Regions from separate parts of the Nostoc sp. DedQUE08 genome, predicted to be linked through region 4. Evidence: predicted binding sites of a transcription regulator. Region 4 holds the regulator's gene; each other region holds the start of a gene.

Region 1 (7,845 bases), on a different contig from region 4:
GATGCTGTGTCAATGATTAACTATTGCATTTACTCCAATAGAAAAATGGGACTGTTACAGTTTTCGTAACAGCAAATTAGTAGCTTAGAGTAATTAAACACAACTTGTGGAGTTGCTAATTCTTGATTGAGACGGCTATACAGACGACTTATAAAAAACTTTTTTCTTAAAGAATTTTTATCTTTACGTATAAACGTATTGTAAGCTACGCGATCAAAAATAACCACTTCTGTGAGGTTTTTATAGATCGAATAACATTTCTCAGAGGCACGAAATCTCGTTCCCATGCTCTGTATAGGAACGAGAAAAACGCTGTAATTTTACACAGATATTTGTGCTAACTTCTTTCAATTAATAGGTACACTCCACCAAGCTAAACTGTAGGGTTGAGTCGCTTCATTGAGCTTTTGACGAAATTGGACGCGGATTTTGTAATTGCCAGTAGCAGTAACGGGGCAGAAAATATGTTCTACACTATCAATTTGGCTGATTGAGGAGCAAACAGCACCAGCATCAGAATTTTGAGCATCAGCTTTTACTAAGTATAGGTCGAGATTATTTAAGCCGCGATCGCGAAAATTTTCGCCTACATCATATTGCTGGTTTTTATTTTTATCATTGAGTTCTACCAATCGATCCCAACTCAGGGTGACAGCAACAAAACTTCCCTGCTTTAACGGTTTTGCTAATATATAGTCAACAGATGCTCCAACATCAACTGTGCGATAATCCCAACCAATAGCCGGTACCGCAGCTGATGCTTGCCATTGACCAGCACTAAATTGCTGATAAGCGCGAAATACATTCAAATGACCCGCTCCCATTTGGGCATCCAAGGGAATCTTTGGATCTTTATAAGCATCAGAATCTAGCCAGTTTTGATTTTGCTTATCAATTAGCGTCCGAGTCATTCCCAACCTTAAGCCATCGCCGCTATCTAGAAGTTTGTCTGCTGAATTCAGCAATACAGCTTTCATCACTTGATGACGCCGAGAATCAATGCTCCAGTGGGGTTGTTTTGTCCGCATCTGTCGGTCTGCAAGTTCCTGCAACAGAGCAACGGTAGCTGTAACTTGAGGCGCGGCAAAACTAGTACCTGTAACCTTGTTCAATTTGCCATCTGGATTGAGCAAAGGAATATTATTACCAGGAGCAACTAAACTGATAGCGCGACGCCCATCAAGGTCAAATTCCTTTCCAGCTAGTCTTTGATTCACCCCTTGGTTAACACCCGCCAGATTAGCCACGTCTACTTTGTTAAAAACTCCCCCTCGGCGGGATGAAAAAGCCACGTTGATTGCATTAAAATTATCTGTAGGAATAGGAATGCCGCCTTTGCCCTGGTTGCCTGCGATCGCATACAAAACATCATGAGCGCGACTAGACCAGTCAACACATAAAGTTAATAAAGCATTGCCGTCTAAAGTAGCTTCCGGTCGAGGATCGCGGCTTAGAGGTTCCCCAAAGCTAAAGTTAATCGCACGGACATCGCCACCATTTTGCAGCGCTATGTGCTGTGCCGATAAACACTCTTCTGGCTGACCCATGTTTTTAGTGGAACCCACTGCTGATGAATACAATCGCGCTCCCGGCGCAACTCCTGGCAAAGCTTTGTCTTGACTCACCATCACACCAGCGACATTGTAGGCATGGGGATCAACACCAGTATTAGACTTAGCTGGGCCATTGCGTAAGAAAACCGCTGCTAAAGATATGGCACGATTTTTAGACACCGCCTTATCCCACCCAAACATTCCCGGCCGACCAATTTCCACTTGACCAATAGCAATTTTGCGACCGATTAAATTATAAGGAGCTTGGTGTAGCTTCAAAGCATCAATACCGTTAGTTCCCAAAGCAGACTCTAAAGCCGAAGCAATTACCGGCGCACTCAGACAAGAAGCAGTTAATCCCCAAATTATCCAGGTTAGTTTTTTAGTCATTTGTTATTTGTCATTTGTCATTGGTCATTTGTCATTGGTCATTTGTCATTTGTCAATAATTCTTCTTCCCCTGCTCCAACTCATTACTCATTACTCATTACTCATTACTCCCCTGCCCCCCTGCCCCTCTGCTCCCCTACCTCCCCACTCCTCAAAAAGACCGGGATCAAACTTATGAGTCTTGCTCAATGCTTTGTTACAATGCTTACAGACGAGGACGCTTAAAAACCCACTAGCCATGACCCAAAACCTATCTCAAAAGCCCATTGTAATTTCTCCATCTATCCTATCAGCCGATTTTAGCCGTCTGGGTGACGAAATTCGCGCCGTAGACGCAGCCGGAGCAGATTGGATTCATGTTGATGTAATGGACGGTCGTTTTGTACCTAATATTACGATAGGCCCTCTGATTGTGGAGGCGATTCGTCCGGTTACAACTAAGCCTCTGGATGTCCATTTGATGATTGTGGAGCCAGAAAAGTATGTAGAAGGATTTGCTAAAGCGGGTGCCGATATTATCTCCGTACACTGCGAGCATAATGCTTCTCCACATCTGCACCGCACCTTGGGGCAAATTAAAGAGCTTGGTAAAAAAGCTGGTGTTGTACTTAATCCTGGTAGCCCTCTAGAGCTAATTGAATATGTTCTAGAATTGTGCGATTTAGTACTAATTATGAGCGTCAACCCTGGTTTTGGTGGTCAAAGCTTTATCCCTGGTGTGTTACCCAAAATCCGCAAGCTACGCCAAATGTGTGATGAGCGCGGTCTTGACCCCTGGATTGAAGTGGATGGGGGGCTGAAGGCAAATAATACCTGGCAAGTTTTGGAAGCGGGAGCCAATGCGATCGTCGCTGGTTCAGCTGTGTTTAATGCTAAAGATTATGCTGAGGCTATTACAGCAATTCGCAACAGCAAGAGTCCTACTCCCGAATTAGCTAAGGTTTAATTCCTTTTTGAATTAACCAATTATTAAATATGGAAGTCAAAAAGAATGTAGAGACGTAGCTGTGCTAGGTCTCTACAAGGATTCTAGATGAATTTCACCAGATGTCTAGTCTTCACAAAAAATAAGGTGGGCAATTTGCCTATCTTATTTCTTTTTATATACAGATAAAAAACTGGAAGCTATTCAAGTTTTGAACTTCCAGTAGTGTTATATAAATTGAAAGTTTAGAAACTAAAGATAATCCCGGTTGGGAGGACTAGGATTACAATAGCCGAAAGAGAAGCGTATAAGCTACTAGTTCTATCAGCCAAGGACAACAATTTCATCGTAACTTTTCTATTTCCGTTCCTGGAATTGATGTTAAGCGTTTGCTTTATTAACTAAAGCAACACCAACCACAGGATAGAAAGTTTTATCAGCATTACTCGCACCGTCTGCAGTCAGTGAAAGTTGTGTAAAATTTGGATTGGGGGAATCCACCTCCCCAAATTCTCTTTGCTCAGACTTCCTCAGAAAAAGAACCACCAGTAGCAACGGTTAGATTATTGGTCTTGGTTTAGGAGTTATTTACTCCATGAAATGCTGATTACTTTTGTAATCAGTTTGATTTATTTCATAGTTAGAACTAATCGTTGATTTTATTTTTTAAATTAACTTGCTTGCCAAATCACCTCTGTTTTGGTTTAAATTGTAGTTGGTATTAGTTTATCAATATCATTAGTATATAGTTGCCATTTTGGCAGATTTTTACAAACAATTATCAAATTAATTACTGCTAGAGAAAACCTGTCATGCTATAAATTTTAAATTAGCATAACAGGCTTTCAGATAATCAATCAACTTTAGAGCAGAATCTATTGATTCCAAATACTTTTTAATTGAATCCACAGGATTTCAAGGAAATGTCTTGAACATTTTCTGGTTTTAATGGCGATTTGCTTGATTGATGTTCGTTAATTTGGTGTGTCAATCTCTGGTCTAAACTACCAGCACGGATTTCTGCTTTTTGCTTTCTAACTACTTCTAGATAAGCTACGTCTTTAATTTTGCTTAAACAGCTTGATGAAGCATTATTATCAGACTGGGAATTATGAGCGTGTTTCAGCATTTTTAGATTTTCATTTTGCTGTTGTTTTGTCCTATCGGCTTGAGAGTTCTCTTTGAGCAATCGATTGTAGGTGCGATATGGAATGTAATGCAAAGGATTATAACCACCAAATCGCAGCATTAAAACACATGCCCAGGAATACTTTCCAGCAAGAATTGCTTCAACTACTTTGTCAAATTGTTGAGCTTTCACTGTCTTATCTAAGTTACTACTAATACCAGCAATGTCTTGATTCATCATAGTTTTTAGTTATTTTGGGTGAAGTAAACTATTTTCTTCTCTGCGATTGTTGATGTTTCAATTGAGGTGTACAAACTGCACTAGCCTTTTTGCAAATCTTGAATTGCTTGTGGCAAATTATCAGCAGTGGAGCGGTGTTTGATGTTTACAAGGGATGATAAATCCATAAGTAAATAAATTTTCTTGGTTCACACGCTTATATTTCTTACTACTGTTGGATTAGGCAATTTCCGGGAAGTTTGCATATTCTTTTAGACTAATAGAGAAAATATATTTATCTTTGAGCGTTAACAACACCATTCGTATTTATACTATTTTTTTCGTTGCTGTCATATACTAATCTAGTATCTTTATAGGTCAAATTTACTGAATATATTACTATACTTACTTGTGTGTTGTGCAGCTTTTAGTTTTGTCCTCTTTTGCTAATTCTTGAGGGGGTCTTACCCCTCACCCGATATCATTTTAAAACCTTTATTATTGTCGAGTAACTAAAAAACAATACCATTAAATAGAATGGAAAACAACTTGTAAAAATATTATCCGAAAGAGAATAAACCCTTTCATAACAATAAGATTGAGCTTATTTTTACAATAAGTTCGATTAGACAATGATACTTATTAGACTTGTCTTTATTGGCTTGCAAAGACTACAGCTTTAGCGTATATAAATATAATCGCTGTCACCTACTCGTAAATATTTCATAACGAGCAGTAAATTATTATAAAATAGACCAGTCGTAAAAGAAAATTACTGGTTAAGGATAATATAAATAAATAGTGATAACGAGCCTTAGTTGAGTCAAAAAAAAGATCCGTAAATGGATAAATTTACTCGAAAAGTGTTGCAGCCTAAGTCTGTACAAGATTAGAGAATTTAAAAATAGATATAAAGCTAATTAACACAGAATATTATTAAGTTGATTCAGCAGAAATTTCTATATGATATGAATATTTAACAGATTTATAAAATTGAAATTACAAATGTAGTGGCAAGTGGGCTAAATGGTGGTATTAAGATCAAAAATCAATATGCGATCGCCTTTATCTCTCCAGACAACTACACAATGAATTACTTGACAATGAGCTATCCACGGGTTATAGTATGAGTCCACCTTAGTTAAAACTAGTCCTCACTGATAACGCTTCACATTCTGCAAGTTTGGGCTGCTTCTAATAAAGGCTGGTGAAATACACCTGTAAGATTTTCTGGCGTTAAGTTGCGCAGACTGTAGGGGTTTAAGCGTATGTACCAGTGTTGGCTAATCATTGCCAAACACGGAGCACCACAATCTGATGAACTTTGCTGTTGAGTAAGGTAATAGGCACGTCATAACCTAGCTTTTGATTGTGAACGTAGTCTGGGAACTATCAGCAATATTTATAGCTAAAGCTAGTAATATTTGCATATTTTGAAACAGTAGTCTTAAATTCTCAATGCTTCAACTCTTACCATTACTGAAATTTTCCTTCGCTTCCGGAAACACTCAGAAAATAAAATCGCAAATCTAAATTTTGCTTTTCCAGATGAAGGCAGGTTCAATTTGGCAGGGAGGTACATCTGTCATAGGTGTCAACTTAAGGTAGAAGTTATTTAAGAGTAAGGGTTTTAGGGTTGCTTGCCCTCATCCCCTAACCCCTTCTCCCAATATGGGAGAAGGGGAACTGGAGAATTTGCTCTCCTCTTTCCCAATATGAGCGAGGGGCTGGGGTGAGGGCAAAACTTATACAGTCAGAAGATTTCAGCTTAAGTTGACACCCATGACATCTACGTGTGTTGCGTCAAAACGAGAACCACTTTGATAGTCAATCAATTAATAACTAAGTAAATTCCCCAAATCGCCATTGGCCGCAGGTAAGTGCTAGCGCGAAAAGTACCAGTTGCGGTGATAGCTTCTGGCGTGCGAAATTGCAGACCATTTTCATAAATTTGCTGCACCACAGCTTGCGTCAACCTCAACGCTTCATCCTTCATTCCCATCTGCACGAGAAAAGCCGCTAGCCCAAAGTTTATCCCCGTCCAAACTTCTAAGGGATGAGTAGCTTTGGGATTTTCTGGTGAACCATCACGACGAACACCATTAGCAGCACCAAACTCACCATTACAAAATTTCAAAAAGCAAGCGTCATAAACTGTTTTCAGGGCAGAGAGGGCGCGATCGCTCGGTACAATATCAGGTAAGTCCAGCAGTCGGGCGTAGAATTGTCCGCACAATTGATCTGCCATTACCACATCGGAACCACTTTTACTATCAAGTCGGTAATATTCCCCATTCCAGAGTTTTTCTTGGTAAATAGGAAGAGATTGTTGTAACCAAGTTTCATAAGTGGATTTTTGCGCTGCCAACTCTGTTGTGTTATCTGTCTGGTAAGTTAATAAAATATCGCTAATTGCGATCGCAGCTTCTAACGCCGCCAACCACAACCCACCACAATAGGCGCTAACACCTTGTAATCGCCAATCATCAAAAGTTTGATCGGGTGCGCCAGAATTTTCCGGAATCCCATCCCCATCGAGGTCAAAAGTTTTCAGGTAGTCGAGGGTTTGAACGATCGCATTCCAGCAATCTGCTAGGAATTCCACATCGTCAGCACCCGTGAGCAGAAAATCACGGTATACTTGCAAAACGAAATCACTACCTAAATCTTTCCATAAATTACAATCTTGATAGCTGGTGTAGTTGGTTTTCTCCCAAACGTGTTCGTTCGGTGCGCCTAAATCGTGGGGTGTTGCACCTGCAACTTTGCGAACTGCAATCGGGCTTTCAGCCTTAATTGTCATATAATAGCCAATGATTCGGGGAGTATTATCACCTTGAGGAATCGCTCGTGCAAATGCCCGAATCACCGACTTTTCTAATTCTGGAAACAGCATCAGCAGCGCAAAAGAGCCATACAATCGCACATCTAGACTTTCATACCAACGGTAATCTAGGCACTCCAGCACTGCAAACTGACCGATGGGGTTAAGTTCTGATGCCGCACTCCAGAGAGTACCGCCGCTAGTAAGATCGTAAAGCTCATTAAATAGAGCCATTTTAAACCAGTTGGGTAAATCTTCCCGGTCGAGAATCGGTTTTTGCCAACTTTGAATTTGCGATCGCCAGGTTTGGTATTCTTGTAATGCAGTGGATGCGATCGCCCAGGCGTTGTTTCCACTTTTACCAAAAAAATCTGTATATCTGCGGTAATAGTTGACTCCAGCCGCAAATTCTACGATTGGCAAATCCCAAGCGACGACAAAAGGAATTTCCAGAGTTTCGCCTGGTTGGAGAGTGAAACGGATTGCGATCGCAGCCCCGATTTGTGTATTCTCTATCGCTGGAGTCGTATCAACATAATTAGGCAAAGAGCCATCTTTAGCAAAGCTTTGCCATACCTCATCACCCGTACCTTCAGGATTCCAGCGGCTATGATGAAATACTTCCACTTGGGGATGTTTCAGCGTCGCAATACACCAAGTTCCGTCACCTTCTTGCAAAGGTTCATTATTACCAACCCGACCTAAAACACAGCCAAATTGTTGTGTATTTTCAACTATTTGGTTGTAGTTTCCTTGACTTTCGCCCCAGCGCGGTTGGTATTCGTAAACTGGACTACCATCATCG
Region 2 (7,845 bases), on a different contig from region 4:
CACACTGTCACGGGTGATGCGTCCACCTTCAAAAAAAGCTGGTACGAGAAAATGAGCATCAAAGGGCCCGAGTTCTTGGGCGATCGCATCTGTTTCAATCGGATAATGTCCCCGCAAAGTAGAATCAGAACGGCTGACAACTAAAAAATCGTCAATTCCTTCAGCCTTCAAAGCGATTTTCAGGTTGTGGCAAACTTCTTTGGTGACAGATGCAGCTGACTCTGGCGTTAGCGCTCTAGTATTAGTCAGCACAAAGAAAATCGGCGAATCATCCTGCAACCCACGGCGTAAAGTCTCCACATCCCAATGCATCAGCAGCAAGCAGCTGTGGACTGTTTGAGAACCTGTAGGGTCATCATCCAGAACAATTATTTTGGGTTTGTTGCTCATTTCAGTCAACGGGGCGATTGTTTTCTGGGAAAGTTTTGGGCGACTAGAAGTCGCTACTACATAAGCAAAGTCCACCTCCGTGAACTAATCTAAAATCAAGGGTTTTCTAACCTGTGGAGGCAGGTAAATTCTCGTGTAACCGCTTTTACAAACATTCTCATTAGCCTTTCTGCAATTTTCTGATTTCTGCTTGCACATCGATCGCAATTTGCAATGATTGATTTAACAGTTGAGCGTATTCGCCTGCTTGACTACTAACTTGTAAAGCTCGCAGACTCGCTAAATTATTCACAAATAACTCTTGGTTATTAGCAAGCAATTTTTTATTATCTCGCAAAATTCGTTCCGTTTTCAGAGCGCGGACTAAATCTTCTCTAATTAGTTGCAAGGCGGAGGTTACTTTATCTCGGTCATGGATGCTGCTTTCTACGTTTCCTGATGCTGCCAATTGGTCATTAATATCGATGGCAGCAACCAGGTCATGATATTTATCAACTTCATCTAAAAGTATTGTCAGTCCTTCAGGACAGGTTAATTGTCGCCATAGCCATCGTCCCACTAATATCGGCATTGGCACTAAAATTAGTAAAAGAATTCCTAGTCGAACTGAAGAACCAATAGTTGGCAGAATAATAAACGCGTAAACAAAGCCCACAATTATTGGCGTTAGCGCTAGCGTCACCAGCATTTCACTGATAAAAAACCCTAATCGCTTTTTGCCATCTCGCAGAACAGAGGGTCGAAAAACGTCTTCTGGATCGAACCCAGTCAAACGTCTTAGTTCACCCTTACTAATTTCCAAGCCTATTAAATCCGGCTGCACGTCTGCATACTCCTATGGAAACCCAAGTTGCGTATTCATTTTAATCGGGTTTACCGTGATGATTGTGGTTATATTCAGGAAACCAGTTTTCATCTAAGATTTGTTCTAAAGAACCAATGGGTATAGAGGGAAATATGTCAATGGCAAGTTGAGAGCGATCGCTTGCTTCTATCCTTGCATCCTGATAACATTCATCAAATATTTCTAAAATGTAAGGTTTAAGACTAGGACTATCTTTCAGAGCTTTTTTAATCTCTCTGCGAAAAGTCCTGATTTCTCCTTTCCAATGTCCTTGATTACGTTCTCGTTCTTTATCCCAACACTTGAGTTTTAGTAAATGTTCAAGAAGCTTAATTAATAAACTTTCAATTGTTCGCTTCTCCCTTCTACCCATAGTTTCTAATTCTTCTAACAAATTATCTAAATCAACAGCAGAAAACTGTCCAGCGCGAAGTTGGTTTATAGTTGTCCTCAGCCACAGGTAATAATCTTGGTCGTATAAACTTTGAGTTACTGATTGGATTATTGGTTTTACCATACAATAGCCAAACTCCTACTATTTTTTTATTGAGCTTCAATTGAGCTTCTATGCAATTGGAAGCCCAAGTTGCGTATTTATTTTAATCGGTTTTGGTGTGGATGAATTTCTTTAGTCAGATAGACTGAGGGTAAACGCCAACTCAGCGTGACTCGCACCCCTCCATTAGGCAAAGTTAACAGAAGTAACTGATTGTCACTTCTGTTGTAACATCAAAGACAAGCAAGACTTAGTACAGCATTTCATTAATTCGTAGCGAATTAAATTTGGCAATACACAACAATGCTAATGCATCGGCTTGCATTGTTAATACACGACAATGCTAATGCATCGGCTTGCATTGTTAATACATCAGCGGCCTTGTTAATGCATCGGCTTGCATTAAAAACGCTACGCTTTTACGCAAAGCTGTACTTAGTTGTGTTCAAGACTTATACCACTAACAGTTTCACTGTCAGCTTTGGTGTTTCAACAAAAATCGAAAAAGTCTAGCTAAGGTGCAGGAGCAGTTTAGTAGTGTACCGTGTGGGAATCTTCAACTGGTGTTTGAGGTTTGGGCTGTAGCCTTGAGTTGCTAACGCTACATACTTAAGATCCATCATGCTGAGGTTATGAATTTCAGTCAAGGTGCAATACCGAAAATATTCCTTAAGTCTAAATTAAAGCTTACTCAAAGAATGAGGTTTTCATTTCCCAAGTCATTGAAAATATACGAGTTCCCATTCATTAACCTCCAAATATCAGTCTGATAAATCGATTATTACTGAGGTAAAAATGGCTAAAACTAAAGCTAAATCAACAGACATTCTTTCATTAATTGAAGCAGAACATCGCCAAGTTGAGAAACTTTTTGCAGAAGCAGAAAAAGCTAAAGGTGCAAAGTTGGTTGAGCAATTCAATCAAATCTATATAGAATTGATCTTACATGCAAGAACAGAAGAATTAGTCTTCTACCCAGCTTTGCGAGAATACGAAGAAACTGAAAAATATGTTGAAAAAGCTGAAGAAGAACATGAAGAAATTTCAGTTATTTTAGAAGAAATTAAGTCGTTTAAGCCTAATAACCCTGAATTTAGAGAAAAAATCAGTGAATTGAAGGAAACACTTGAGCATCATGTAAAGGAAGAAGAAAACGAAATTTTTCATGCTGTGCGCGAATGTATGAGCGATCGAGAGCTAACTGAATTGGGACAAGAGTTTCAAGAAATTAAAGCTAAGTTGACATCAAATGTAGAAGCTGCATTAGCAATGTAGGAATACACTTGTTTCAAATGTTTGCATAAATAGTTAGCCATAATTTCCACGTAATTAGGGCATTAAAATTACCAAAATTTTCCTTCATAAAAGAGTAGAAAAATGACTGCTACAAATGGTAAGAACAAAATTCGTTATGCCGTTGTTGGTTTAGGTTGGTTTGCCCAACAAGCTGCCTTACCTTCCTTTGCCCAGGCTGAAAACTCAGAATTAGTGGCACTAGTTTCAGATGACCCCACTAAAAACGAAGAATTGAGTAAAAAGTATAGTCTTGAGCATACTTACTCCTACGAAGAGTATGAGGACTGTTTGGCAAGCGGCGAGATTGATGCAGTTTATATTGCGTTACCTAATCACTTGCATTGCGACTACACTGTGCGAGCTGCTAATCAGGCAATTCATGTGTTATGTGAAAAGCCAATGGCAGTAACAGAAGAAGAGTGTGAGGCAATGATTAAAGCTGCTAATGATAATAATGTGAAGCTGATGATTGCCTATCGCTTACATTTAGAAGAAGCTAATTTACAAGCAGTTGAAATTTTGCGTACAAAGCAAATTGGTGAACCACGAATTTTCAACTCAGTTTTTACTCAGCAAGTAGAAGAAGGCAATATTCGTTTACGAGATGTTACAGGTGGTGGCACGCTCTATGATATTGGCATCTACTGCATTAATGCTGCACGTTACCTCTTTCAAGATGAACCAATTGAAGTATTGGCTGTAGCTGCCAATAACGGAGAACAACGCTTCAGCGAAGTGGAAGAAATGGCTAGCGTTATCTTGCGCTTCCCAAATGAGCGTTTGGCAACATTTACCTGTAGCTTTGGAGGAGCAAGTGTTTCAACCTATCAGATTGTAGGGACTCAAGGCGATTTACGAGTAGAACCTGCATATCCTTGGCAGGGCGAAATCAAGCATTACTTAACAATTAATGGTGAAACTCAAGAGCGTACCTTTGAGGATCGCGACCAATTAGCAGCTGAATTTACCTACTTCTCTGATTGTATTCTCGAAGATAAAGATCCAGAACCATCAGGTACGGAAGGGTTGATTGATGTTTCGATTATTCAAGCACTTTACCAGTCAATTGAGACGGGTAAACCTGTGCAGATCCAAACTAGCAATCGCCATCAACATCCCACATCGGATCAAACTATTGAGCGTCCTCCTAATGACGAGAAGCCAGACTTAATCCACGCTGCTGCACCTTCTGGCGAGTCATAATGCGATAGACCACTAGTTATGTTGTAGCGATCGCTTAACAAAAACATCGGCTATTCATAACATATAAGGGCACAATATTATAGTTGTGCCCTTATATGTTATCTATTCAATTAAAAACTGCTGTCTATACCCAAATATTAAGGATAAAGACCTCTGTCAGTCAACGCCTGAGCCACTCTACCTACCCCCAGCGTGTAAGCTGCTAATCTTAAAGAAATTTGCCGTACCTCCGACTGATGAATCACCTTGCGATAGGCTTGCACCATCAAATGTTCCATTTCGCGGTTGACGCGCTCCTCATCCCAAAATACGTAAGAAAGACCCTGTACCCACTCTAAATAACTGACTACTACACCGCCAGCATTCGCCAAAATATCTGGTAACACTGTCACACCCCGCGCCTCTAAGGCCAAGTTAGCCTCAAGAGTAACCGGGCCGTTAGCTGCTTCTGCGACAATTTGCGCCTGCACCTGATTGACATTTTCTTCAGTGATTTGGTTCTCCAAAGCTGCTGGTATTAAGACATCACAGGGTAAAGTTAATAAATCTGCATTGCTAATTGGTACAGATTGCGGGAAACCCACAATACTCTTGCGATTTTCAGCAGCGTAGACTTTTAATTTGGGAATATCAAGACCAGCTTCAGAGAATATTCCCCCAGCACCAGTTGAAACGGCGATAATTTTCGCGCCTGCTTCATATAGTAATTCTGCTGCGGCACAGCCGACGTTACCGAAACCCTGAATAGCTACCCGCACTCCTGCTAAGGATTTACCTCGATCTGCTAGCGCCTCACGGACAATAATCATCGTGCCACGTCCGGTTGCCATTTCTCGTCCCAGAGAACCACCAATCGAAAGGGGTTTTCCAGTTACAACTCCTGGTACAGCATGACCAACATTTACCGAGTAAGTATCCATCATCCAAGCCATCTCACGGGCAGAAGTACCCATATCTGGCGCAGGAATATCTACGGAAGGCCCAATATCTTTAATCAACTCGCTGATATAACGGCGGCTGATTCGCTCTAATTCGCCAACACTGTAGCGTTTGGGATCTATAGCAATGCCACCCTTTCCACCACCGTAAGGAATACCTAATAAGGCACATTTCCAGGTCATCAGCATTGCTAAAGCAGATACTTCCCGCAGTGTCACAGCCGGATGGTAACGAATTCCGCCCTTGTAGGGGCCTAAAACATCAGAGTGCTGTACCCGATGTCCCGCGAGAACTTGGATTTCCCCATCATCTAGCTTCACGGGAATGGAAACTGTGACAACCTTACGCGGGTGGCTGAGAATTTCTAGCAAACCCTGATTTAAATTTAATTCTTTAGCTGCCGCTTCTAGGTAACTACAGGCTTGGTCAAAGGGGCATATATGCGCTGGAGAAGCAGGTTCTGACAGCAACGAAGATTTTGAAATCATAAATTTTCTCCTAATCACGGTATCTTTACGAACCGGATATCATCTGTACTTAAGCTTATCCTTTTTTTTAGGGAAAACAAATATTTTGTAGTTTTTGTTACAGTTTTATATTTTATATTCTGATATATAAAAATATTCAAAAATCACCTTTTTTAAAGGCGCGCACTGTGTAAGTCTTAATAAAAATTAATATATTATGTTGGTCAGATAGTTAAATCCACAAGTTTTCACTTGGCTAATGCGATCGCGGCATTCTGTCCCCCAAAGCCAAAACTCAAACATAATACCTGTCGAATTTTACTTAGACGTGCGGCTGTAACAATATCTAAATCAAATTCTGGCTGCTGCAATCCTAAACAAGGCGGTAATATTTGATGCTTTAGCGCCATGAGAGAAAAAGCTACACCTAAAGCTCCAGATGCGCCTAGTGTATGACCTGTGCTTCCCTTGGTGGAACTAACCGCCACGCCTTGGGGAAACAAACATTGGATTACCATGCTCTCCATCTGGTCATTTAGCTGGGTAGCTGTACCATGAGCATGAATGTAATCGATATCGCCTGGTAATAGACAACTACGTTCTAGACATTGTTTGATAGCAGCGATCGCACTTTTCCCTTCGGGTTCTGGTGAATTACTATGATATGCGTCGTTGGTTAAGCCGAAACCGAGAATTTCACCATACACTTTTGCTTGACGCTGCTTGGCAAACTCTGCTGATTCTAAGACAAACACAGCTGCGCCTTCGCCCAAGACTAAGCCTTCTCTGTGCAAATCAAAGGGATAAGCCCCAGTTTTTGCCAAAGCACCCATCTGCTGAAACCCAGCTAAAGTTAAAGGTGTAATCGGTGCTTCCACTGCACCTGCGATCGCTTGTTGACATTGCCCAGTTTGGATAAGCATAGCTGCTTGGGCAATAGACCAAATTCCAGTAGCACAAGCTGTCATTGGTGCCAAAACTATACCAGATGCACCAATTTGTCGCGCTGCTGCGATCGCATTTAAATGAGGTAATGTATCTAGCCAATTTCCAAAAGAGGAAATCGGGAAATGATTCGCGTTATACATTTGCCGCGCCAGCATTTCCCAAGACGCTTGATAAGAGCGACTCGATCCAATGACTACAGCACAATCAGCTAAAGGTGTAACTAACCCAGAATCTTGTAAAGCAGAAGCAACAACCATCCGAGTTAACCTTGTCAACTCAGATGGTTGTTGATTAATCAAACCTAGAGGAAGTGGCGTAAGTTCTGGAAATGGTTGATGTAACCGAATTCCAGATTTACCAGCGATTAAATTTCGCCAGCTATCTTCTAAGCTTCCACCCAAGGCAGAAACTAAACCAATACCAGTAACAACAATTTTGACCAATTTAGGAGTTAGGAGTTAAAAGTGAGGAGTTAAGAGTTAAGAGTTTTTCCCTTGCCCCCCTGCTCCCCTGCTCCCCTGCCTCTTTCTCCTACTGTCCAGGCGTTTTTAAGTTTTCAGCACCTTGAGTGACTTTAGCAGAGTCAATGCGATCGCCTTGCTGAATTTTGTTTACTACATTAAAGCCTTGAGTGACATTGCCAAACACGGCGTAGTTACCATCTAAAAAAGCTAGATCCGCTAAAGCAAAGTAAAACTGGGCAGAAGCTGAATCTGGTGATTGCGATCGCGCCATTGCTACTGCACCCTGTTTATGGGGCAATACGACGGGTTGAGCAGTAGCATCAAATGGTTTATTGTAAATCGGAGTATCTGAACCTTTTGGCTTAACTTCTAAAGGTATATAACGAGCATTTCCCGTTTTTGGGTCAATATAGCTACCAGTTCCTAGTTGATCTGCTGGAACTTTCGGGTCTTTGCTTTTGGGATCGCCCCCTTGAACTACAAAGGGTTGGGGTTCGCGTACAACTCGATGGAAAGCTAAACCATCGTACACACCCTTTTGCACTAAATCTACAAAGTTGCCGGCTGTAATAGGGGCATCAGTGCCATCTACTTCGATAGTAATCGGCGAACCTTTAACCGTGATTACCACAGTAGCCTTGCCTTCTAGTCTTGGTAAATCTGTTATTCCAGGAATACTCTCACTAATAGTTTGAGATACAGATGTTGCTTCAGTAGTTGTCTTGGTGCTTGCCTCGGTTGTAGCCGAGGTAGCAGTCGAGTTTGGAGAAGAGCTATTAGAAGCGACTTGCTGTGTTG
Region 3 (7,845 bases), on a different contig from region 4:
AACAGTAACTTCCCCCGCCTGAATTAGTCGTTGTGCTAAGGCGCGAGAAGAACATAAATTTAGCTCTACTAATAGTGTATCGAGTCGCTGTTTAGCCAATTAATTAGACTCTCCTGGTAAGATTAAAGCCAAAGCACGATTGATAATTTCTTCTTGGTTAACCAGCTTTTCTAATTCTTGGGCTTCATAACGACCTTCTTCTACTTCTAAGGAAGCCTCATCGATGGCATTTAAATAGGCTTCTGCTAAGATTTCTAACAATTCCTCTGGCGCGAGATAATAGCCTCCAGCTTTACGCCGCTTATTTTCCCGCTGAATTTCCAGAACCGAATTCCGAATTGAGACTTCCCAAGAGCGAGCCGTGCGATTTTCAGCTTGTTGTTTAATTAAATACAACAGCAAAATCACTGCATAGCTACGAATCGTCTTGATGATGTCATTTCGGCTCATTTCTGTTAATTCTTCAACTATAATCAATGCTCCTTGAACATCGCCTTTAACAAGCAAGTCTTTTAGAGTTAATAATTCTTCCATCATCAGTGCCTCAAACATCGGCAACTTCTATTGTGGCTTATAGAGGTTCTAGTTCAGATAACAGAAGCTAATGCGTTTCATCTATGAGCGATCGCTACTTAAATGTATTATTCTTTGCAAATACACAATATTCAGATAATTAAGATACAGCAAAATCGGTGTATTGCCGTAGTTCAGCAGGATGGAAACCCAAGACAATATCTTCGCGCAAAATACCCGCTTCTAATAATGCCTCTGCAACTGGCTGAGAAGTACCATCATATTGAATCCACACTTTATCATTAATAATATCTATATGTACCACCGAACCATGTACGCGGCGCACTCCATCCCAGCCAATGTGTAACACTTCGTAGTCGTTTCGCTCCGAGTCAATGACTGCTTCTGTGTCTATTTGACCGTTAGCAGGCTTGTGACTAGCATAGTCAAATATCAACTGACGAATAATTTCACGATACCGAGCTAGCTTATCCATCTGATAATCCTTTCTAGTTGCTCGTCAAAGACAATTAGGTTTATTCTTATACTATTAAGAATTAGCTGACCAAAGCGTTCGGAAAATATACCTTCGTAAACCCGCTTGGGAATTGCTGGTTATGATTTTGCCCTTTGCAGGCAAAATCTTGAATAAAGCCCTTCTCAACGTCTAGAGTTCACAAAAAAGCGATCGCTCCATTAAACCAAAGTGCGATCGCTATTTAAGTTTATGTCGGGGCAGACACCTTGCCCACCTAAAATCTAAATATCTATCTCGCTCAACTCACGTGTAATGTGATCGAATGGTTCATCTACAAAAGCACTATTAACCACACCTGCTGCTGCTACTTGCTCCTTAATTAGCTCCTTGAGAATCTGGATACCGCGAACTGTAGGCCCAATAGGTACTCCTAAAGAATTGTAAGTTTCCCGCAGCCCTTGCAGCACTCGTTCATCCAACACATTGGTGTTCCCAGCAACCAGCGCATAAGTGGCGTAGCGCAGATAGTAGTCCATATCGCGCAGACAAGCTGCATAACGACGAGTTGTATAAGCATTTCCACCAGGGCGAATCAATTCTGGCAGTTCTTCAAATAACTGTAAACCAGCTTGCTTCACAAGTCCAGCCGCATTAGAATTGATTGCCGCCGCCGCTTGTACTCTTGCTGTACCACTATCAAAGTAAGACTTTAGGCTATCGATCGCATTCCGGTCAAAATAACGACCAGCTAAGTCATAATTCTTAATTAAACTTGTTACTGCATCGCGCATTCCTTCTTCTCCCAATCATTGCTATTTATGGTTTGATATTTATTTGGCTGCACTTATGCACCAGTAAATTTTTGTGCTATTAAAAATAGATTCGGCACAAAAACAATCTATCCACTACATAAGGATTTTATGTCAAAGTTGACCCTATATGATGAACTTTCCAGTTTTGTACAGATGATCGCCGAAAGGTTAATATAACCTGATAATCCAGATATCTGTAGCACAAGCTACAAAATCAGCTAATGTCTAGTATTTAAGATATTTCTGGTGTGTCACGGCCTGATTGAGATCGGTAGGGTTAGGATGCAATGTAAGATTTTGGTTTACTTTAGGAAATTGGTAGAGAAGGAGTAACAATGACAACACCACAAGAAGTCTTGGAATTGATCCGAGACCAACAAATTCAGCTGATCGATCTCAAATTCATCGATACAGTAGGGACTTGGCAGCACCTCACACTGTACCAAAACCAAATCGATGAGACTGCATTCACTGATGGCGTTCCGTTTGACGGTTCCAGCATCCGGGGTTGGAAAGCGATCAACGAATCGGACATGACGATGGTACTCGACCCCAACACTGCTTGGATCGACCCCTTCATGGAAGTGCCAACGCTAAGTATAATTTGTAGTATTAAAGAACCCCGCACGGGTGAATGGTACAACCGTTGCCCACGCGTTATTGCCCAAAAAGCAGTAGATTACCTAGTTTCTACTGGTCTTGGTGACACAGCCTTTTTTGGCCCTGAAGCTGAGTTTTTCATCTTTGACAGTGCTAGATTTGCCCAAACCGCCAACGAAGGCTACTACTTCTTAGAGTCCGAAGAAGGTGCTTGGAATTCCGGTAAAGCTGGTACAGATAACAAACCCAACTTGGGTTACAAACCACGCTTCAAAGAAGGTTACTTCCCAGTTTCACCGACGGATTCTTTCCAAGATATCCGTACAGAGATGCTGTTGACGATGGCACAATTAGGTGTACCCATTGAAAAGCATCACCACGAAGTTGCTACTGGTGGTCAGTGCGAACTAGGTTTCCGTTTTGGTAAGTTGATCGAAGCGGCTGACTGGTTGATGATTTACAAATATGTCATCAAGAACGTTGCCAAGAAATACGGCAAAACCGTTACCTTTATGCCAAAACCAATTTTTGGCGATAACGGTTCGGGAATGCACTGTCACCAGTCCATTTGGAAAGACGGCCAACCTCTGTTTGCAGGTGATAAGTATGCTGGTTTGAGCGATATGGGGTTGTACTACATTGGTGGTCTTCTCAAACACGCCCCAGCGCTGTTGGCAATCACCAACCCTAGCACCAACTCATACAAGCGCCTAGTACCTGGTTATGAAGCTCCTGTGAACTTGGCTTACTCCCAAGGGAACCGTTCTGCTTCTATCCGTATTCCTTTATCTGGTACTAACCCCAAAGCCAAACGTTTGGAATTCCGTTGTCCAGATGCTACTTCTAACCCCTATTTGGCATTTGCTGCAATGCTTTGTGCTGGTCTCGATGGCATCAAGAACAAAATCCATCCTGGTGAACCCTTAGATAAGAATATCTATGAACTCTCTCCAGAAGAACTGGCAAAGGTTCCTTCAACTCCAGGTTCTTTAGAGTTGGCTCTGCAAGCACTAGAAAAAGATCACGCCTTTTTGACCGAATCAGGCGTCTTCACGGAAGACTTTATCGAAAATTGGATTGACTACAAACTAGGTAACGAAGTCAAACAGTTGCAGCTGCGTCCTCATCCTTACGAGTTTTACCTCTATTACGATGCTTAATTAAGAGTCGTATCTAACTAAAAAGTAATAAGTAAGTTTTGCCACCCTAGAGTAAAGGGTGGCTTTTTTTAGAGTTGTCGGTTGAGATATTCACTCAAAAAATCAACCTTAAAACTTAGCTCATGGAAGCATGACTCGGCCCATAAATCATCCGAGTGTTAGCATCAACCTTCCCTTGAATCGGGTTCCAGTATTGGGATGCTTCTTCAGGAAGACCAAGTTCTTGTGCAGCCCGCATCAGCATAGATTGTTGGCGATTCTTGACTTGCTGATGTTCGCGCACCATTAACGCACGGGATTTATCTGCGATAGACATAACCATAGTCCTCTCTATTTTGTGAATATATAATTTTTGGTTTTTTACTTACAAGACTAATATAACAAAAATTCTGTAACATAAGCTACTTTTTGCAAAAGTTTATATTTGCCTTTGCTGACAATATCAACTATTTGTTTCCAAAAGCCGGAAAAATCTTCCCAATCTACTTTTGATAACTAAAATCATCTAGCTTCAGATTGGTCTAACCTAAAAAAACACACCTTACCCAAGGCTGAACATTTATTCGTTACTTTTTTCTACACTTAAGGTCAACTCAAGTGATTAATTTTTGTAACTTTGATTTTTTTTTCGGTGAAGCGACACGAATACAGCAGTTGCAAAAAATTAAGTTACGATCGAATAAAGATTTACAAAAATTTACATAAACTATGGCAGTTACCTATCCGCGTAAATTTCAGAATGTTTTGAGTGCCAGAGATATATTAAAACGGGTGGTATGCGATCGCGAAATCCATCTAATTACTCTCAATCGCTACCGTTACAGCGAACAACGCAGTTGCAAAGACCTAACTGAGGTAATTGAACAACTGAATGGACAGCCACGGGAACTGATCCGGGATTTGTCTCATCACGTCTCAGATGAAGCTCGTCATGCCATGTGGCTAACTGACTTGTTGATTGATTTGGGAAGCGATGTGGGAACTCCCCCCGGAACTTCCTATATTGATGAATTCGATCGGCTGCTCGACAAAGACACCTACGATCCAAAACACAACCTAGAGGACGGCATGATTGCTGCCTTGGCCGCAATTAACATTACCGAAAAGCGGGGTTGTGAGTATTTCTCTGCTCACATTCACGCGCTTAAACAAGCACCGCAGACAGAAGAAAACATCAAAATTCGGGAAACTCTTGAAAAAATTCTCCCAGAGGAAGCAGGACATGTCCGTTGGGGTAATCGTTGGCTAGGAGAACTTGCGCGTAAGAGTCCAGAACATCAGCAAAAGGTAGAGCAAGCCAAGCGAAAATATACTGCAATTGAACAAGCGGCCTTTGAATCAGGAATGGATATCACCTTGGGTGCAGAACTACGGGGAGTTGCCAACCTGGTGGAAGTCGCAAATACTATGCCGCTTTGGCAACGTCCCCAATACTTGATGGAACGTTTACCCCAGACTTTGCTAGCGCCGGAGTTGCAATTTACTAGGATTCAGGCTGCACAAAAGGCTTGGCAGCGAGATCCACAGACATTCATCGAGAAGTTTGTGCCAATGTTCCTCAACGGCATCCAGGGAAGAGAAAGTAGCCGCAAGAACACAACGGTGTAAAAAGGCATTGGGCAGAGGGGCACAGGGGAAAAACTTACTGCAACTTTTCCCCTGCTCCCCACTCTCCACTCCCTTTTCCTTAAGGAAAATTCATATAAAAAGACCAGATGCAAAGTTTTGCATCTGGCCTTGGGTGTAAAATAATTAAAAAGACTAAGATGATCTGGCAGATCCTTCTTAACATTTATTTTGTCGGGAGCTATCTACGAAGAGAACAAACTAAGGAACAAAAGTAGATTTACATTAGTAAATTTGTTAGCAAGCGTAATAAACCTATACTACTTGTGTGAATGCCTACCTAGATAAGCAAGAGATGAAACGAAAGGGATTTTATGCTTCGGGAAAAGACGCTAAACAGATGTCAGAGCAAAGATCGGTTACTTGCTTATGTAGATAATCGGCTACTGGATGTATGAGAAGAAAATTTATTGGGGAATAAAGTGAAGTTGCCCTAAGGCTGTTTGTTCAACAAGCAAAATGTTTGAATTAGATGTGCTTTAGATTAACTCATAGCCTAAGTAACATCTATTTCTAGAGCCGTTGAGGATTGAGATGCAAAGCTTTCCATCGAATATGAGCAACAGTTGTAGAGCTTTTGAGGAATTGGTAATGCTATCGATCCAAGCACTTAATTTGATTTGCTTTTCGATCGGCAGGATTGAGACCAACTATATATACAAAGTTTGCAGTTGAAATACTAAGCGATCGCTGAAGACTTTCGTGTGTCAACTGTATATATCTTTGCCAGAAAAGCTGTGTAAAAGACGTTAGCCCAACATCCTGTTTTCTGGTAATTCTGTTCCTTTGAGAAAAGAGGCATTACCTTACAGTAGTTAAACCACAGCATACATAGTTCGGACTTTTTGTGTCACTTCTCTGCGCCCACTACCGCGATGACGTGGCGCATCATCTGAAGCTTGTTCAGATGCCGCCGAGAGCCACTGTTCCGAAGTAGGCGTGGAAGGCAGCCCTGTTGATAAGTGATTGACCATTGCTTGGCAGTTAAAAGCTAAGGGGCCGAACACCAGACTCGAGACTAAAAGTGAAATGGCAGCACGCATAGCAAATGTCTATTTTGGAACTCTCCACTTCACTGATACTTAGCTTTTTGATTAATATCCGGACAATTCATCAAAAAGTATTCTGTTTTACTGAAAATAAACTCTTCTTATCCTCCGTTTAAATGTTCGACTAATAACCAATTACCAGAGCGATTGTAACGACCCCACAATGTAACTAATTGTTCGTGGGGATAAGCGCGTAATTGCTCGTCAATATGCGATCGCAAAGTCACAAGCTGCCAATTTTGCCCTTGATATGTGGCGGGGGCTGTGACAGTGAATTTGTATTCCTGCTGTTCCAAGCGGTAAAAAATCCCTTTGAAACAGTTACTTTCCTGAATTAATGCTTTGTCAAAAGCAGAGTCAGGGCAATCGCCACTAACTGGATAGGCTTGTGGGTTATCTAAGTAATACAGTTGCCAGTGCCGCCAATCCGAACGATTGGGGGGAAGATTAAACAAAGGAATAATTAGCGCTTTTGAGCGATTATCTTCTAATAAAGCCGTTTGCAGCTTTCTAATAGGTAAATCCCTCGGCTGGCAGTTTAATTCAACACATATCGCCGCTGCCATCCCTGCTGCTTGACCAATGCCCATAACCACAGGTTGTAATCTGGTAGCGCCATTGGCAATGTGGGAGACAGAAATATTCTTTTCACAGACCAAGAAACCATCTGTTGTGGCTGGAATTAGACAACTGTAAGGAATTGTAAAAGGAGTTCCAGTCCAACGCCCTCCCCAGCGGATGGATTTAGGTTGCAGTGGGAATTGAACACCAGGATAATGATGGTCATTGGCGTAATTACCAACTGCGATTGCATCATTAAATATAGATGCAACTCTACCTTTTGCGATCGGCAAAATATCCTGTTCTCGGACAGTAGTTAGCCCTACCAAGCGGCGGCTTTCCCGGTAATAGGGATGCAGTGCAAAAGCTGTAGAAGTGTGAGGAAATACTTTTTCGGCTAAACCATAGCGACGACCAAGCCGTTTTTGGATGAAATGAGCAAAATTTTGGCTGTGCCAGCGAGATTCTTGGATGAATTCACCTCTGGATACATCTGACTCTATCAACCGTCCTACCCCTTCGCTGTAGTCATTGCCACAGATTGGCCAATTCATCATAAACAGGCCACTGGGCAAACGTCCATAATTTAAAAATGTCTCTGCTCCATAGTCATCCCAAGCACCTGTAAACTGTGATTGATTATAGTTAGGCGCAGATGGAATCTCTGGTGCAATCGCTTCACCAAAATCCTGCATAATCACTACATAAGTGGGCGCTTGCACAGGATATTTTTGGGTTAAAGAGTTAAAAGTTACTGGGGCGCTGGGTTCTCCCCACTCTGATTGCAATTCCCAACCCCAACGGTAAGGTATGTCAGCTAAAGCTAATAAATCTCCTAATTCTGTGCCATCAAGAATAATCTTGGCTGTGATAGCAAAATCAGCAAAGCGAACACCAATTATAGAATCACCTTGTCGGAACACCTCTAAAGGCACTTGTCCAGAAATCCAATGCAAATTGGGCAATTCCTGCACCCAATCTGCAAAAATCTCTGCTCCAATTCGGGGATCGTAACTGAAAAAGCTTACCCAACTGTTATCTAATCC
Region 4 (7,845 bases):
CACGTCGGGGGTCAATTTCTACCGCCTGCCGTGTTGCTCTTGCAAAGGCTTTAAATGTCGCTTCAATAATGTGATGGGAATTAATACCATCCAGTTGCCGAATGTGCAGTGTCATTTGGCTATGGTTCACCAAAGCCACAAAAAATTCTCGCACCAGTTGGGTGTCATATGTTCCTACCCTCTGAGTAGGAATTTGCAAGCCGTAGCTGAGGTGAGGCCGTCCAGAAAAGTCTAGCGCTACCTGAACTAAGGCTTCATCCAGTGGTGCAAGAAAATTACCAAAGCGGACAATGCCTTTTCTGTCGCCTAGTGCTTGGTTGAAAGCTTGCCCTAAAGTAATGCCTACATCTTCGTTGGTGTGATGGTCATCAATTTCCCAGTCTCCCTTGGCTTGGACATCTATATCAATCAGCCCGTGGGAGGCAATTTGATGCAACATATGATCCAAAAACGGAATGCCTGTTCCTGCTGTGCAAGTTCCTCTACCATCCAGGTTGATGGTAACTTGCACATCAGTTTCACCAGTAGTGCGGTGAACAGTGGCAATCCGAGAAGTTTCAGTTAGGCGATCGTAGTTTGAATTAACTTGGCGATTGGTTGTTTGCATGGGGAGTGAAAAGAGTTAGGAGTTAGAAGTTAGGAGTTAAAAATTCATAACTCATAACTCCTAACTCCTAACTTTATCGCGTCACATTCCCATAATTTCATATCCTGCATCTACATATAGAATTTGTCCGGTAATCCCACTGGACAAATCACTACACAAGAAAGCCGCAGCGTTGCCTACTTCTAGCTGAGTGACGGTGCGTCGTAGGGGAGCTACTTCTTCTACATGATGAATCATATCCAAAATTCCACCCACTGCTGAAGATGCCAATGTACGGATGGGGCCTGCGGAGATGGCATTCACGCGGATATTTTGCGGCCCTAGTTCAGCAGCCAGGTAACGCACACTCATTTCTAAACCCGCTTTAGCAATTCCCATAACGTTGTAGTTGGGGATTGCCCTAACACCACCTAAATATGTCAGGGTGACGATACTACCTCCCTCTGTCATCAAAGGTTTCGCTGCACCACTTAATTGCACTAGTGAGTAAGTACTAATTTCTAAGGCGGTGTTGAAGCCAGAACGAGAGGTTTGGCTAAAATCTCCACTTAAATCGTCTTTGCTGGCAAAAGCCAGACAATGGATGAGGATATCTAGCTTTCCCCACTGTTCGCGAATTGTCTCAAAGGTAGATTTAATTTGGTCTTCATCTTGGACATTACAGGGAAGAAATAAGCTGGGGTTAAGAGGTTCTACCAACTCCGCGACTTTTTTCTCCATCTTGCCGCGTTCATCCGGCAGGTAAGTAATACCCAGGTTTGCTCCAGCTTTGTGCAGTTGTTGGGCGATGCCCCAAGCGATCGAGCGGTTATTGGCAATACCTGTAACAAGGGCATTTTTTCCAGTCAGATTTAGCATATAAATTGTTAATGCGATCGATCATTAGGAGCATACTAGAATCTGAGGCACGTTTTGTCTTTGTTTTATACAGGCTTGACAAAAATGAATATTGCTAAGGGTGTTTGCTGTGACAAAAACCTTGATTTTTTATAAAGATATTCTCAAGATATCTTTATTTGTTCTTCAAAAAACCTTTTGAATATAGCTATTGGAAGTACTTATCAACAATTAGTAGCTGAAAGGATCAACAATTATGTATCATTATAAACAAAGAGTTATGAAGAGATTAGTTGGAGTATAGGAAAGTACAGAAAGGTTGACGGTGCTTTATTCATTTTTCGGGTGTATTCTTAGGTAATCAGTTTTTGTTTTTCCGGCATTGGGTAGGGGAAGGGAGATGATCGTGACACAAGATAAAGCCCTAGCAAATGTTTTTCGTCAGATGGCGACCGGGGCGTTTCCGCCAGTTGTGGAAACGTTTGAACGCAATAAAACGATCTTTTTTCCTGGCGATCCTGCCGAACGAGTTTATTTTCTTTTGAAAGGTGCTGTTAAACTTTCCAGGGTGTACGAGGCAGGAGAGGAAATAACGGTAGCGTTGCTGCGGGAAAATAGTGTTTTTGGTGTATTGTCATTGCTGACAGGAAATAAGTCGGATCGGTTTTACCATGCGGTTGCATTTACGCCTGCGGAATTACTGTCAGCACCAATTGAACAAGTGGAACAAGCACTCAAGGAAAATCCAGAATTATCAATGTTAATGCTGCGAGGTCTGTCTTCGCGCATTTTACAAACAGAGATGATGATTGAAACTCTTGCTCACCGAGATATGGGTTCTAGGTTGGTGAGTTTTTTGTTAATTCTTTGTCGGGATTTTGGCGTTCCTTGTGCAGATGGGATCACAATTGATTTGAAATTATCTCATCAAGCGATCGCAGAGGCAATTGGTTCAACTCGTGTTACCGTTACTAGGCTACTGGGAGATTTGCGTGAGAAAAAAATGATTTCTATCCACAAAAAGAAGATTACTGTGCATAAACCTGTTACCTTAAGTAGACAGTTCACATAAAAACAATTGGAGAAAGGGGAATCGGCGCGTGTTCTATTTTGAAAAATGACACTAATAGCTAGAGGTAAATCTAAAATTGAATAATTTCAGCTATTGCCAATTTCCACTTCTTTCCAGACAATGCTTAAAAGTAGTAGGCTGTATCAGGAAGGATTTCGGTAGCTAAAGATGACCACCGGATACATCCTCATCGCAGCAATTTTGATTCTGGGAGGCGTAATTGCCACCGTGGGCGATCGCATCGGCACACGAGTTGGCAAAGCCCGCCTCTCACTTTTTAAGCTTCGTCCAAAAAACACCGCCGTACTAGTAACAATTTTTACTGGTGGTTTGATTTCAGCATCCACTTTAGGGATTTTATTCGCTGCCGACGAAGGTTTGCGAAAAGGAGTCTTTGAGTTAGAAGATATTCAAACAGACCTCAGACAGAAGCGAGAACAGCTAAAAACCGCAGAAACGCAGAAAAGTCAGGTAGAAAGCGAGCTAAACCAAGCAAGAATTGCTCAAGCAAAGGCACAACAAGACTTGCAGGCAATTAATCAATCCTTGCAGGCGGCAAATGCTAAACAGAGGGAAACGCAAGCCCAGCTGAACCGTACCATTAGTCAACAAGCTCAAACTCAAACTCAACTCCAACGCACTCAAGGCCAGCTAGGACAAGTTGTAACTCAGTACCAAAAAGCCATAGCTGAGTTGCAAAGCGTTTCCAATCAGAGAAAACAGCTACAGGCGGCAGTTGAACTCTTGAAGACAGAACGTCAAAGACTATATGCAGAAGCGAAAACAGCCATTGACGAAGCCAAAACAGCAATTGAAAAACGCGATCGCGAACTTGCTAACCGTCAAGAAGCGATAGAAGCGCGCGATCAAAAAATTGCTCAACTGGATCAACTGATTCAAAAGCGTAACGTAGAAGTTGCAGCACGAGAGCAAGTGATTACCAAACGGGAATCGCGCCTCAAAGAATTGGAAGCACAACAGGAGGAACTAGAACAGGAAGTTGCCAGACTGGAAAAATATTATCAGTCCTACCGCGACCTGCGTTTGGGTAAGCTGGCCTTAGTTCGCGGTCAAGTTCTGTCCGCTGCTGTAATTCGTGTTACTCAACCTGCCGCTGCTCGTCAAGCAGTGGTACAACTTTTACAAGAAGCCAATCGCAACGCCAACCTCGAATTAAGCGAACCTGGTGCAAATTCGGCAAACTTAGAACTGCTGCGCGTGACCCAGGATAGGGTCGATCAATTAAGCAAGCAAATTGGCGATGGTAAAGAATACGTCGTGCGAATTTTTTCTGCTGGTAATTACGTCAGGGGAGAAAAGCAGATCGAATTTTTTGCGGATACAGCCCAGAATCAACTGGTTTTTTCGGGAGGCACGGTGTTAGCCACGACTACTGCTGATTCCCAAACCATGACATCTTATCAGTTACAGCAGCGGCTAGAAATACTGATTTCTGCTTCCCAATTTCGTGCCCGTAATGCCGGAATTGTCGAAAATGTGCAAGTAGAGGGGACTTTTCTGCGCTTTGTCAGCCAATTAAGACAGTATAATCAACTTTTGGAGATCAAAGCGATCGCAGCAGAGGATACTTATACAGCCGGGCCATTGAGAGTAAAATTGGTAGCAATAGTTAACGGAAAAATTATTTTTAGTACTTAAAAAATTATTTGCACACTGTTATTAGTAAGATTTAAACATATTGAGCAGCAGTCAAAATAATTGCTGTAGCTGCATTTTTTATTTAGCAGATACTATGCGAACATTTTTAATTTTTAATTAATTATGAATTTCCGTGAATTTTCACCAACACAACCAGTCATCTTGGGGTTCGATCCAGGTCGAGATAAGTGTGGTTTAGGGGTGATGGGACTGGATCGGCAACTGTATTATCATCAAGTCGTGTTAGCAAAAGAGGCGATCGCTAGCATTGAGACACTGCGCCAAAGGTTTCCGATCTCTTTGATGGTCATGGGCGACCAAACTACAGCCAAACAGTGGAGACAGAGATTATATCAAGAATTGACAGAACCGTTGAGTATTATTTTAGTAGATGAGCGCTACACAACCTTAGAAGCACGCGATCGCTATTGGCAAATGTTCCCGCCCAAAGGGCTAATCAAGCTATTGCCACAGGGTCTACGACAGCCTCCAAGACCCATAGATGACATTGTTGCCATCCTTTTAATCGAAAGATACTTAAATCGCCTCACTGAATCAGCAACCAGCCAATTTTAGATTTTAGACTTCGGCGTGAGCGCTCAGTCGAATACTTTTTTCTTCAATCCAGAATCCAAAATTGAATAACTCCAAACTTTTAAAGTTCCGCCCGAATCGTAAAAGCATAGTCTCCTCCAGGCTCTAGCTGGTAATCTTGTTGCTCTAAGAATCGACCCAGAGGTTCTTTGATTAAGGCGCGACCTTGGGAAGGCTTGACGGCAAGTTCTCCCCGACGAAAATGCCACTGGAAATGCCACTCAAACTCACCCGCACTCACTTCACCCTCAAGGAAGCCGTGTTGCCAGGATTGGCGGGTAATTCTGACATGGGCAATGGTTTCTGGCAGACGTTTTGCACTCACAATGCTTTATGTCAAGTGTGGAATAACAGCCGATGATCTAGGCTACTTATTTTATTTACCAAACATATCTCAATTAGACAAACTGACAAAGTGGGTATTTGTAGTTAACTAGGTTGTGTTTATGAGTAAGATGACTTCAGCATCCTGGAGTTGCGCCACCGATAGCGTAAGCAAATTAGGCGTAGCCTCTCCTAGAGAAGCGTTAGCGAGTTTTACTTCGAGGGTCATAGTTCGTCATAGATATTGGAAAATAAATCAAACGAGAAATGCTAATTTTTTCGTTGCTTCTAGCGATCGCATTTCAACTACTGGTACATTTCAGGAATCGTTCCCACTCGCAATGTGAAGCAGTCTCTAGCGTAAATACCCAAATTAAGCAGTGTCTAACACTCGTATCATAATTATGTCGCTGAAAGTTTTTGTTGGGAACCCACAATATATTTATGCCGCAAGATAGCTGTTTTTTGAATCTATATGTACTTCAAATGTTGGGCAAAAGTATCTGAAGCATACAATAAATTAAAAACTACAGATAAAAAGATTTTGTGAATTACGCATAGACTCTTATACGATTGGGTAGTCTTACTAAAATAACTATCTCTAACACCAATGCCTAAAAAAGTAGGGAGAATGTCTTGTGGAGTCCTCATCACAAACTAAAAAAGGCTTTTTAAAAGTTAGTGGTTTCTAAGTGGATTTTCATAAATAACTTTATATATTTTAGCATTTCATTTAGTTTGACTGCTTCAATAGTTTGTCAAAAACGATTTAGGTAGAACTATTAGTTATTACTATTTATGTGATGCTCAATTCCCTAACTCAAGTAAGATGTGCCCTCACTCTCAAAATAGATATTATATTTATTAAATGTAAATTTCAGTTTACGTAATGAGGTAAGTAATGGCAATTAAATTGAAAGTTCCCGATATTAAAGGTGATGAGTGCGCTAAGAAAATAACTAAATCTATTCTGACTATGGAATCTGATGCCAAAGTAGATGTGAACGTTGATACTAAAACCGTAACTGTAGATGCTGCGGCTTCTGAAGAATCAATTAAACAGATGGTTCAATCTGCTGGTTATACTATAGAGGGCTATTAATTAAATTTCTAAATTTCCTAATAAATTTAGAGGAAATAATTTAGCCAGCACAATTACTTAATGATATTTACGTCCGTTTGACGGGCGTAAATGTTAATATATTACTTTACTCGATCGCAACTATTCCTACTCTGATAGCATGGCAAACGGCTATAAATATTGGTAAGTATCAATAATAATTAATTTCACTAAGAGGATGTTTGAAAAGTCATGATTGATGTATTAAATATTTTTTACCCCACCCTAACCCTCCCCTTGTAAAGGGGAGGGAACTGGATTTTTGGTTTACCCCCAATGTATCGGGGGATTAAGGGGGGTAATTTTAATCACAGCCAACCACTTTTCAAACAACCTCTAAGACCCAATCAAAGATGACTTTTAGAAAATGAAATTAAAAATTTCATGTCAATCATCTTTATTAAGTATAAGTTAGAGTAAATCGTCGTTTATCTGTCAAATAATGTGGTATGTCACACATAGCAGAAAGAAGAATTACATTCACTTATCCTCAAGTCTAAGTACTAGGGAGGATTTCTGATGAATAACTAACTGATAGATAATTGGGGCAGAAAGCTATAGCTAAAAGCATGGAAACCAAACAGCTAGGAAAAACTGGTATCTTTGTAAGTGCGATTGGTTTGGGTGGTATGCCGATGTCAATTGCTAATCGTCCTCCTGAATCGGAATCAATCCAAGTTATCCATCGGGCTTTGGATTTGGGTATTACATTTATTGACACAGCCGATTCTTACTGCAAAGATGAGTCAGATAAGCACCACAATGAGCAGCTAATTCACAAAGCACTTAGTAGTTACAAAGGCGATGTTAGCCAAGTGATTGTAGCAACTAAGGGCGGGTTGATGCGTCCCAATGGCAACTGGACAAGCAACGGCAACCCAGAACATTTGCGCCAAACAATTCGAGCCAGTTTTGAGGCTTTGGGCAGTGCTAAACCCATCGATGTTTGGCAATACCATTCTCCCGATCCTAATTACACCATTGAAGAATCTCTTACGCCAGTTAAAGAAGCAGTGGAGGCTGGTTTGATTCGGTTTGTAGGAGTTTCTAACTTTTCCGTTGAACAAATTAAGCGGGCGCGGGATATCGTCGATATTGTTTCGGTGCAAAATCAATACAGCCCTTGGCAGCGACAGCCAGAAAATGACGGCGTATTAGAATATTGCGAACAGCAGGGATTGACCTTTTTACCTTGGAGTCCCTTTGGTGGTAGGCGTCGCCATCAGGATTTGCAAGATATTTCTGCGATCGCTAAATTAGCTAAAGAAAAAGGCGTGTCGGTGTATAATATCGTTTTGGCGTGGTTGCGTTCCAAGTCGCCTATTATTTTGCCTATTCCTGGTGCTAGCAAGGTTTCCAGCATTGAAGACTCAACACGTGCTATCAACGTGAAATTATCTGACGAAGAAGTGCAAAAAATCGATCGGGCAACTTAATTATTCGGCGTTACTAATTCAATCTATGAATCTGCGTGTAAAGACGTTGCTATGTAACGTTTTTACAAAGATTTTGAAATCATGCAAAAGCATTTTCCTACCTGAATTCAGTAACGCCAATCATTCCACTGGCTAATATAAATATGGTAGAAATTGCCTATCAAAAAAGACATGATATTAGAAACACACCGCTTGC

What was found. Region 4 encodes NtcA, which controls nitrogen genes in cyanobacteria. Its sites were predicted from a motif close to TNTGTANNNNNNNNTACANA; they were not measured.
Region 1: rpe (ribulose-phosphate 3-epimerase) is a predicted target of NtcA. The motif match lies at 2,136-2,155, and genes of this name have one in related genera.
Region 2: RMY64_RS02485 (Glu/Leu/Phe/Val dehydrogenase) is a predicted target of NtcA. The motif match lies at 5,741-5,760, and genes of this name have one in related genera.
Region 3: glnA (type I glutamate--ammonia ligase) is a predicted target of NtcA. The motif match lies at 1,997-2,016, and genes of this name have one in related genera.

Annotation. Positions count from the first base shown of each region.
Region 1 is NZ_JAVRCD010000092.1:8,803-16,647, forward strand. Features, by position in the region: gene RMY64_RS34520 (S8 family serine peptidase) at 348-1,943, opposite strand; gene rpe (ribulose-phosphate 3-epimerase) at 2,182-2,889, shown strand; gene RMY64_RS34530 (HetP family heterocyst commitment protein) at 3,764-4,234, opposite strand; gene RMY64_RS36965 (hypothetical protein) at 5,385-5,507, opposite strand; gene RMY64_RS34535 (GH116 family glycosyl hydrolase) at 6,048-7,845, opposite strand, start outside.
Region 2 is NZ_JAVRCD010000002.1:273,791-281,635, reverse strand. Features, by position in the region: gene RMY64_RS02510 (four-carbon acid sugar kinase family protein) at 1-390, opposite strand, end outside; gene RMY64_RS02505 (hypothetical protein) at 551-1,213, opposite strand; gene RMY64_RS02500 (DUF29 domain-containing protein) at 1,254-1,751, opposite strand; gene RMY64_RS02495 (hemerythrin domain-containing protein) at 2,526-3,005, shown strand; gene RMY64_RS02490 (Gfo/Idh/MocA family oxidoreductase) at 3,108-4,229, shown strand; gene RMY64_RS02485 (Glu/Leu/Phe/Val dehydrogenase) at 4,367-5,656, opposite strand; gene RMY64_RS02480 (beta-ketoacyl-ACP synthase) at 5,884-7,026, opposite strand; gene RMY64_RS02475 (peptidylprolyl isomerase) at 7,115-7,845, opposite strand, start outside.
Region 3 is NZ_JAVRCD010000018.1:127,449-135,293, forward strand. Features, by position in the region: gene RMY64_RS14685 (TlyA family RNA methyltransferase) at 1-99, opposite strand, end outside; gene RMY64_RS14690 (DUF29 family protein) at 100-534, opposite strand; gene RMY64_RS14695 (XisI protein) at 674-1,009, opposite strand; gene RMY64_RS36830 (hypothetical protein) at 997-1,122, opposite strand; gene apcB (allophycocyanin subunit beta) at 1,273-1,782, opposite strand; gene glnA (type I glutamate--ammonia ligase) at 2,139-3,563, shown strand; gene RMY64_RS14710 (hypothetical protein) at 3,679-3,879, opposite strand; gene RMY64_RS14715 (ferritin-like domain-containing protein) at 4,272-5,171, shown strand; gene patX (heterocyst-inhibiting protein PatX) at 6,005-6,232, opposite strand; gene RMY64_RS14725 (FAD-dependent oxidoreductase) at 6,340-7,845, opposite strand, start outside.
Region 4 is NZ_JAVRCD010000015.1:133,664-141,508, reverse strand. Features, by position in the region: gene hisB (imidazoleglycerol-phosphate dehydratase HisB) at 1-607, opposite strand, end outside; gene fabI (enoyl-ACP reductase FabI) at 689-1,465, opposite strand; gene ntcA (global nitrogen regulator NtcA) at 1,845-2,516, shown strand; gene RMY64_RS12975 (DUF3084 domain-containing protein) at 2,685-4,175, shown strand; gene RMY64_RS12970 (resolvase) at 4,299-4,751, shown strand; gene RMY64_RS12965 (DUF3146 family protein) at 4,831-5,094, opposite strand; gene RMY64_RS12960 (heavy-metal-associated domain-containing protein) at 5,995-6,195, shown strand; gene RMY64_RS12955 (aldo/keto reductase) at 6,783-7,649, shown strand; gene RMY64_RS12950 (GNAT family N-acetyltransferase) at 7,821-7,845, shown strand, end outside.